2 regions of the Halalkalibacterium halodurans genome follow, and region 1 is predicted to be linked to the other one. Evidence: a T-box and tRNA genes for the amino acid it is inferred to sense, from the RefSeq annotation. Region 1 holds a T-box; the other holds one or more tRNA genes.

Evidence for each region. The T-box of region 1 lies ahead of trpS (tryptophan--tRNA ligase). A T-box ahead of a tRNA ligase gene usually reads a tRNA of that ligase, here a tRNA-Trp.
Region 2: it has a tRNA-Trp gene. The T-box ahead of trpS (tryptophan--tRNA ligase) is inferred to sense a tRNA for this amino acid. The anticodon was not compared.

The regions. Positions count from the first base shown of each region.
Region 1 covers NZ_CP040441.1:2,335,686-2,340,087, forward strand. Annotated here, with positions in the region: gene FED51_RS11285 (hypothetical protein) at 41-421, opposite strand; gene FED51_RS11290 (hypothetical protein) at 713-979, shown strand; gene trpS (tryptophan--tRNA ligase) at 1,888-2,886, opposite strand; T-box leader at 3,040-3,291, opposite strand; gene FED51_RS11300 (DUF421 domain-containing protein) at 3,355-4,050, opposite strand; gene FED51_RS11305 (DedA family protein) at 4,133-4,402, opposite strand, start outside.
Region 2 covers NZ_CP040441.1:1,031,054-1,035,455, reverse strand. Annotated here, with positions in the region: gene FED51_RS05105 (PHP domain-containing protein) at 1-166, shown strand, start outside; gene FED51_RS05100 (ISL3-like element IS651 family transposase) at 230-1,447, opposite strand; tRNA gene FED51_RS05095 (tRNA-Arg) at 1,671-1,747, opposite strand; tRNA gene FED51_RS05090 (tRNA-Leu) at 1,763-1,851, opposite strand; tRNA gene FED51_RS05085 (tRNA-Cys) at 1,878-1,948, opposite strand; tRNA gene FED51_RS05080 (tRNA-Gly) at 1,956-2,030, opposite strand; tRNA gene FED51_RS05075 (tRNA-Gln) at 2,035-2,109, opposite strand; tRNA gene FED51_RS05070 (tRNA-His) at 2,123-2,198, opposite strand; tRNA gene FED51_RS05065 (tRNA-Trp) at 2,217-2,290, opposite strand; tRNA gene FED51_RS05060 (tRNA-Tyr) at 2,302-2,386, opposite strand; tRNA gene FED51_RS05055 (tRNA-Thr) at 2,441-2,516, opposite strand; tRNA gene FED51_RS05050 (tRNA-Phe) at 2,522-2,597, opposite strand; tRNA gene FED51_RS05045 (tRNA-Asp) at 2,608-2,684, opposite strand; tRNA gene FED51_RS05040 (tRNA-Met) at 2,689-2,765, opposite strand; tRNA gene FED51_RS05035 (tRNA-Val) at 2,942-3,017, opposite strand; tRNA gene FED51_RS05030 (tRNA-Glu) at 3,052-3,123, opposite strand; tRNA gene FED51_RS05025 (tRNA-Ser) at 3,137-3,230, opposite strand; tRNA gene FED51_RS05020 (tRNA-Asn) at 3,232-3,306, opposite strand; rRNA gene rrf (5S ribosomal RNA) at 3,316-3,431, opposite strand; rRNA gene FED51_RS05010 (23S ribosomal RNA) at 3,840-4,402, opposite strand, start outside.

The DNA.
Region 1 (4,402 bases):
AAGGAGCTGTCTCATTAACGGCTAGTCTATGGTAAGATCATCAAAAAAAGCGGGCATATTTACCTTCCATTCCATTCGTTCGCTTTCCACCAAATTGGTTTACATAGCCCAATAAAATAAGGAGACCAATCAAAGGAGTACGTTCAGGTGCCTCAATTTCCAATCCTATAAAGCCTTTACTTTTTGCCACTTCCTCAGCGGCATGAATAATGGATAAAACCAGTTCTCGATTCGTCCAATCAATGACATCTGCTACTGAATAGCTGATGCAAAGTGTCTGTCTCGCACTCGCTTTAAAATGCACTGTTCCCTTTTCAAGTGTAACCGCAACACATGATCGTTCCTCTTCGATGTTCGTTGCTTCATTTGGAATTAAGCGTATGATGGGTTCTATATCTTTTCTAAAAATAGGAATAAACATATCATCACCTTTATACCTTTCTATCTTTAAAGCGAACCATATGTATTATTTAAATTCGTCATGTTTTGTCTCCATCCTCCTAAAATCGACAATCAATTTATTTAAATATAAATATATTGCTTTATCTATTGTAGCAACTCTTATTTGTTATGCCAACAAAATTTTAATTAACCCCCTTTTTTCACGGAATGTATTTTTATTCAATTTCGTGTTTTTTTCATTTACACATATTTCACTGTCATTGCTGCAAACTAACGATACAAACCATACTTCCCGAGGTGAAAGCAGCAAATGAATTTATCAATTCAACAAAAAAATACGATTTGTGTCATTATTTTACTTATTTTAATGTTACTCCCTGTTTGGGCAGCAATGGTGTCTCCTCTTGATTTCCAAGGTGCCTTGAAGCTATTCCCATTAGACTTCTCATTGTTCTTTGCCTTTTTAATGGGCGGAATCATCGTAAATTACACATTACGATCATCCAAGTTTATGATCGTCATTATGATTGTCGCTGCAATTGGACTTGCCGTTATTGCCTACGGCTTTATCGTTTAACACCTTTAATTACCACTGATTTTTGGGCGACCAAACATGGGTTTCAGCTTGTAGAGGCTTTAAGATACAACGGCCAAACCATCATGCACCCTTTTTCTACAATAAGTTCCATTTATCCCCCGTTGCAAGTAAAGAGCGCGGAAAAGAATAAAAGACAGGGGGGACGACCTCTCATCTCGCTTTTTCCAATACCATCTCTCTGTTATCAGCTTCCCCTAGTCAATCGAGTGCTACTAATAGGAATTATCGATAACATCGATGATCACTTCAACTTCTGGAACGGCTTTCATAAACGTATGTACAAGGGCCGATGATGCCGTAACTACTAGGAAAAGATCTGTCCTCATGACCCGTAATTGTTTGTTATCTTGAGAATCTTTTCATTCAAGAAAACTCATGTCCCATCCCTCTAGTTTTCGTTCTAGCCAGACAGCATAAGCATATGGAACGCACAAGCCATCCATGAAAATGTTCTACTTAAGGACTACAATAAGATTCTCACCCATTCTGACTTGCATCCTCTCACTTTATTTATCACAATCATCCCTTCTTTAAATAAAAGCACTCCCTCCTTCTTTTTCAGCTTATACTAAAACATATTAAAGAAAAAGAGGAGGAAGTTCATATGACTTTTTCACCTGCAGAAAAAGAAGTTACGCAAACAAAGACATCAATTATCCATATTGCTAGTTAAAAAGACGCGAATCTTGATTGGAATAAATCTTCCATTAACCTTATCCTCCCCCACTCATTTGAAGAGTTTCCTAATTTTTATCGGTTGGAAAATAATTAACAGCTGTTTTTTGTTCTTAGTAATAGATTAGGATGGTATGATTAAAGTCAGTATTTACTCATCGATCATAAACAATCGAACAATTGGCGCCTATGGCTCAATCACTTGTATTCTCTTAATACATATAAAAACCAATCGCTTCTCGCACCTCTTGAATCGTTTGCTGTGCTGACACTTTCGCTTTCTCTTTGCCCATTAATAACAAATCGTGGATATCTGCATCAGTCAATTGCTCGTAGGTTTGGCGAATAGGTACTACTGTCCGTTCAATGGAGGCTGCAAGCATTTGTTTACATGCTACACAACCGATTTCGGCTGTTTGGCATCCTGTTTGAATGGATTGCTGCTCCTCTGGCTCTGAGAAGTATTCATGAAGATGGAACACGTTGCAGCCCGTTCTCGTCGGATGACCAGGTTTTACTTTATGGGTACGAAGCGGATCTGAATAAGCCCGTTTTACTTTTTGCTCGATCACCTCTTTTGGATCTTTAAGGGAAATCGTCGTCCCTTTCCCATCAGACTTGCTCATTATCCCTTCACCTGTTAGTGATGGGACTCGGGCGCTTTGGTTTTCTACAGGTTTTGGTTCTGGAAATAACGGACCATAGTGAGCCGAAAATCGCCGAACAATCGCACGTGCCATTTCTAAATGAACGAGTTGATCCTCTCCTACAGGGACGAGCTCTCCTTTATGAATCAAAATATCGGCAGCCATAAGGACTGGGTACCCCGCGAGACCATAATGGACGTGATCAGGGTGTTTTTTCGCTTTTTCCTTAAATGTGGGACAACGGAGAAGTTCTCCTAACGGCATGACCATCCCTAAGTAGGTGGCTAACTCTGTTATTTCTGCGGCAATAACCGATTGAGTGTAAAAAGTCGCCTTATGAGGATCGAGTCCAGCAGCTACGTATAACTTGGCTGCATCAATCGTTCGTTTCGCTAAGGATGTTTCATCAGAATGAGTCGTGAGTGAATGAATATCAACAATAAAAAAATGAGCATCCGTTGTTTCTTGTAAATTGATGATGTCGCGCATCGCACCAATGTAATTACCGATATGCACATCTCCTGTTGGTCTAATTCCTGATGTAAGGATAGGTTTGCTAATCATAAAAAGTCCTCCTGTTTCGAAAGGTTAATTGATTGAACATCATCAACAAATCGCTTTCCCACCAACCGTCTTCCATAGTCGTCACCTCTTCCTTTATATTTACATTTAGTTCTGACAAGGTGTAGGACCACCAAAAAAGCTCCCCCATCCTTAGAAAAGGACGGGAGAGCCCGCGGTACCACCTTCATTGGTCAATAAATAACCCTGCTTCCTTGTCATCAACAACTCGAGAACAAGTGTCTCATGTAACGACGAGACCTTTCGCCAAAGCCTACTAAGGGAACCATTCCCGTTCGGTTTGGATGCTCCGAAGCCCATTCTGCATCGTTTCTGTACTGATTTCCACCGACCATCAGCTCTCTAGAACAGGACACGATCCATACTCTTCTTCATCATTGCAAACATATGCATTCTCGAACTACCTTCATTCTATACTGGGGACCTCGTCAATGCAACCGTTTTTTCCTTTTAGGAATGAAGGTGATCTCGATACGTATCAATGACGAGGCGCCCTTTTGAATCAAGAACAGCATAAAAGACGTCTTGTATTCCGTACCCCCGCCTAAGAATTTCTTGTTTTAACCACTCTTCAGACAGGTCATTTTCCAATAGATTTTCTTTATTTACCTCACCATCGATGATGAGCTCGATCGGGCGATGCCGTTTCGCTACAGGAATGTTAAGGTCCTTTCTTGTCACTGGCAAGTATTCAGGTTTTTTTAATACCGTTACCGTTCCATCAGTTTCAAGGATGGCGGTTTCAACTTCCTGCCAATCAAAGATTTCCTTTTCGCGGAGCGTTTGTTTAAACATATCAATTGAGAAGTTTTCCTTTTTTAAATTGTGCTCTAATAGCTTCCCATCCTGAATGAGAAGGGTTGGTGTACCGTCTAACCATTTACGAATCGCCCGGCTTTTCCGACTTAAACGAGCAGTAAAAAAGCCTAAAACCGCAATTAATAAGAGAGAGGTTGTCATCAGCCAAAAGTTTAACGATGAATTAAACGCAAGATTGGCTGCGATCGCCCCAAGCATGACCATCGTAATAAAATCATGATTTGTCATCTGGGCCATCGAATGCTTCCCTAGTATATGATTCATAATTAGTAAAAAGCCAAACGACCAAATCGTGCGGAGTATGGTTTGAACGAGCTCCTGAACCACGGTGCAAACATCCCCTTAATCATTTATTCAAATGATTCCCATTACTTGTATTTTTATTCTAATGGTAAACAGGGGCGCTTCTTTATAAAATGCCAGATTGTTCATTTTCCGTTTTCAAACGCTTGCTCTTCTCTCGTCTTTTCTTATAAAGCGTTAAAAGTGTAATGAGTAGGAGCAGAGCTAGCACCGCAATCATTCCGTAGGTTTCAATAAAATTTCCAACATAGCTGATCGATTCATGGAAGGAATAGCCGATCAAAAAATAAACCGAGCTCCAAATTACTTGTGAGGGAGCGGCGGCGACTAAAAACTGGTGAAATCGATAGTTTGATAGCCCAACCGAAAATGGAGT
Region 2 (4,402 bases), 1.3 Mb from region 1:
TGGATGCACGTACAATGAATCAACAATGGATGTTCAATCCATAGCTGATTTAAAACGAATGATCCGAACAGGAGCCTATCGCCTCGCGATCTCGCCGTGCCTTCATGATAAAGTAAAAGCAGCCTCAGCCATTAAAAAGCTTTTGAAGAGTCAAATCGTGGTTTAGTCCATAATAACAAAAAAGGGTTCTTAGTCAAATGTTGGGGTGGCATAGGAGGGCGAGCCCCTCTTATCCTACCCCGAATGTTTGATGTTTGAATTGATGATGCAAGAGAATACGGTTTCGCAAGCGATCATAACGCCGAAAACCAAAGGCATTTCTCTTAATCACCTTCGTTTGATTATTCAGTCCTTCAATAAAACCATTGTTTAAGCCAAACGCGAAGCTATTCAAGATCTCGGTCTGCCAGTTCTTCAGCGTCTGAATGGCTTGGTGGAACTCCTTTAACGGGCTCGCCTCCACTCTTCGGTAAAAGGCGTAGAGCCCTTGTTTCACCTCGCTCATTCGTCCTTCCCTTCCTTGCATCTTCGCTTCTTGATACCACTGACGAAAATGTTCTTTTAGCTCATACGCTTCCCTTAAATCAGGGGATAGCTCTAGGTACCGCTCCACCTTCTTCTTTTGCTTATCATCCAGTCCTTCTCTCTCTTTCTGAAACAGATGTTTGATCCGTTTACATCGTTTTCGATGATACGGATGGAACGCTTTTTGCACTCGGCGGCGAACCTCTTCCAGAGCCCAGTAGATGTAACGACAGAAATGGAACGGATCCCCAATGATGAGCGGGTGGCCTAAGGCCTTTTGAACAGCCGACTTGAAGGTATAACTTAGATCCATCACGACTGTTTTCACATGATGACCCTTCTCTTGAAGATATCGTTTAAGCGTATCGGCTTTACGATCCGGTAAGATATCCAGTGGCTTCCGTGTATCTGCATCCGCAATGATCACTTGATATTTCCCCGCATTCGTATCCCCTTTGTAATCATCAATCGCAATCCGAGGAGGAAGGTGATCCACCTTCTTCACGAGGGGGGCCGCCAATTGATCAAACCGGCGCATGGCAGTTGTCACGGACGTTTGGAATTGATTCGCTGTGTCCGTAAAGTTCTTCCCTTGAATGAGCCGTAAGCGAAACGCTTGATTCCATTCCACTGTCTGACGCTGATATCGCTCTACAAAACAGGCTTTCTCCGCAAACCGCTTCCCGCATCTGCACGCGTACCGGCGCTTTCGATAGAATAGATACACCCACCGTTCAAAGAGCTTGAGATGTTGAACTTTTTGGATGCGGTAATCATGGATTCTCTCGGTTCTCTCCCCGCAGGATGGGCAACGATGAGGCGTTCGCGGCATTTCTACATGGAGCGCGATAAAGCCCTCTCGTTCCTCCATCTTTGTGACCTTCACACCTTTTAATCCGGGCAAATCCATGGTAAAATTCATCGTACACGCAGCTCCTATCCTTTCTTTGTTTCTAGGCAATTCAAGGATAATGGATAAAGGAGCCTGCGTGCATTTTTTTTGCCCTCTTTTGTGCAAAAACCACAACATTTATTGTAGAGCCTTTTTTTGCCCTCTTTTGTGCAAAAACCCCAACATTTATTGTAGAGCCCAAAAAAGAGCATTGGATCATCCAATGCTCTTTGTATGTACGTATATATAGAAATGGCGCGCCCGAGAGGAGTCGAACCCCTAACCTTTTGATCCGTAGTCAAACGCTCTATCCAATTGAGCTACGGGCGCAAAGCTTGTCTAAAATGGTGCCGAGGGCCGGACTCGAACCGGCACGGTAGTCACCTACCGCAGGATTTTAAGTCCTGTGTGTCTGCCAATTCCACCACCCCGGCAAGGAATTACGTGGAAAGATCAAAAAAGGCGGCACCCGGATTCGAACCGGGGATAAGGGTTTTGCAGACCCGTGCCTTACCACTTGGCTATGCCGCCAAAGCTTTGGAGCGGAAGACGGGATTCGAACCCGCGACCCCCACCTTGGCAAGGTGGTGTTCTACCACTGAACTACTTCCGCTTATTGGCTGGGCTAGCTGGATTCGAACCAGCGCATCACGGAGTCAAAGTCCGTTGCCTTACCGCTTGGCTATAGCCCAATATCAAAACTAATGGGGCGACTGATGGGAATCGAACCCACGAGTGCCGGAGCCACAATCCGGTGCGTTAACCACTTCGCCACAGTCGCCACACTGAAATGATAAATTGGCAGGGGCAGTAGGAATCGAACCCACACCGGAGGTTTTGGAGACCTCTGTTCTACCGTTAAACTATGCCCCTATGAAAATAAATGGTGGAGGGGGACGGATTCGAACCGCCGAACCCTGAGGGAGCGGATTTACAGTCCGCCGCGTTTAGCCACTTCGCTACCCCTCCATTAAGGAACAATATCTATGATACCGAAAAATCATCATATCGTCAATGGAAAAATGGTGCCGGCCAGAGGACTTGAACCCCCAACCTACTGATTACAAGTCAGTTGCTCTACCAATTGAGCTAGACCGGCACAGATGGTGGCTCGGGACGGAATCGAACCGCCGACACATGGATTTTCAGTCCATTGCTCTACCGACTGAGCTACCGAGCCTTATGTATAATGGCGGTCCGGACGGGACTCGAACCCGCGACCTCCTGCGTGACAGGCAGGCATTCTAACCAACTGAACTACCGGACCTTATTGGTTGCGGGGGACGGATTTGAACCGCCGACCTTCGGGTTATGAGCCCGACGAGCTACCAGACTGCTCCACCCCGCGTCGTTATAAAGTATATGGATGATGTTTTTTCTAAGAAGCAGGACCTCTCCTCTTCTTGCTTTCTCACAGACGCCATCATGCGTCGAGGTTACTCGTTGCTTTCTCGGCAGAAGTTTCGCTCATTGCTCCACCCCGCGTCGTTATAAAGTATATGAGTAATTTTCTTAATGAGTGAATGGTGGAGGATGACAGGATCGAACTGCCGACCCCCTGCTTGTAAGGCAGGTGCTCTCCCAGCTGAGCTAATCCTCCAATACATAAAGGACATAAAGTCCTAAAGAAAGAATGACCCGTACGGGATTCGAACCCGTGTTACCGCCGTGAAAGGGCGGTGTCTTAACCACTTGACCAACGGGCCACGGTAATTTATCTGGCGGAGAGCGAGGGATTCGAACCCTCGAGACGGTTTGTCACCGCCTACACGATTTCCAATCGTGCTCCTTCGGCCAACTCGGACAGCTCTCCGTGGCTCCACAGGTAGGACTCGAACCTACGACCGATCGGTTAACAGCCGATTGCTCTACCACTGAGCTACTGTGGAACATTAGTTGCTTGGCAGCGTCCTACTCTCGCAGGGGCAAGGCCCCAACTACCATCGGCGCTGAAGAGCTTAACGACCGTGTTCGGCATGGGAACGGGTGTGACCTCTTCGCTATCGCCACCAAACCTTTCTACGTCAGATGATCGGCGAGCTTTTTTGTCAGCTACGCTTGTTCCTTCCTGTCACGTATGTTGATATACGCTCAGTTCGTCACTCGCTTGCTTCCGCAAATCTCTTGATCCTCTTTGTAGATAGTTACGGCTTCCGATCAACGTCGCATTTTGGTGTCATCTTCACTCCTCCAGATCCTCACGTACCGTGAGTACACTCCGGTCTGTCGTCGCTCGATTCCTAAAACTGCTCGTTTCTCGAAACCCTTTTCTTTGGACGTAAGAGAATAATCTCTTGATCACGGCTTCCGATTAACGTCGCATGGTGCGATGTTGTATCGAAGCTTCTTTGGAGAACAAGATTCTCTCAAAACTAGATAATGGGACGCTTCTCGAGTTCGAGACGTTGCTTTTGATTTGTTTTTGGATAAGTCCTCGACCGATTAGTATCTGTCAGCTTCACGTGTCGCCACGCTTCCACACCAGACCTATCAACCTCATCATCTCTAAGGGGTCTTACTGGATTTACTCCATGGGAAATCTCATCTTGAGGGGGGCTTCATGCTTAGATGCTTTCAGCACTTATCCCGTCCACACGTAGCTACCCAGCGATGCTCCTGGCGGAACAACTGGTACACCAGCGGTGTGTCCATCCCGGTCCTCTCGTACTAAGGACAGCTCCTCTCAAATTTCCTACGCCCGCGACGGATAGGGACCGAACTGTCTCACGACGTTCTGAACCCAGCTCGCGTACCGCTTTAATGGGCGAACAGCCCAACCCTTGGGACCTACTTCAGCCCCAGGATGCGATGAGCCGACATCGAGGTGCCAAACCTCCCCGTCGATGTGAACTCTTGGGGGAGATAAGCCTGTTATCCCCAGGGTAGCTTTTATCCGTTGAGCGACGGCCCTTCCATACGGCACCGCCGGATCACTAAGCCCGACTTTCGTCCCTGCTCGACTTGTAGGTCTCGCAGTCAAGCTCC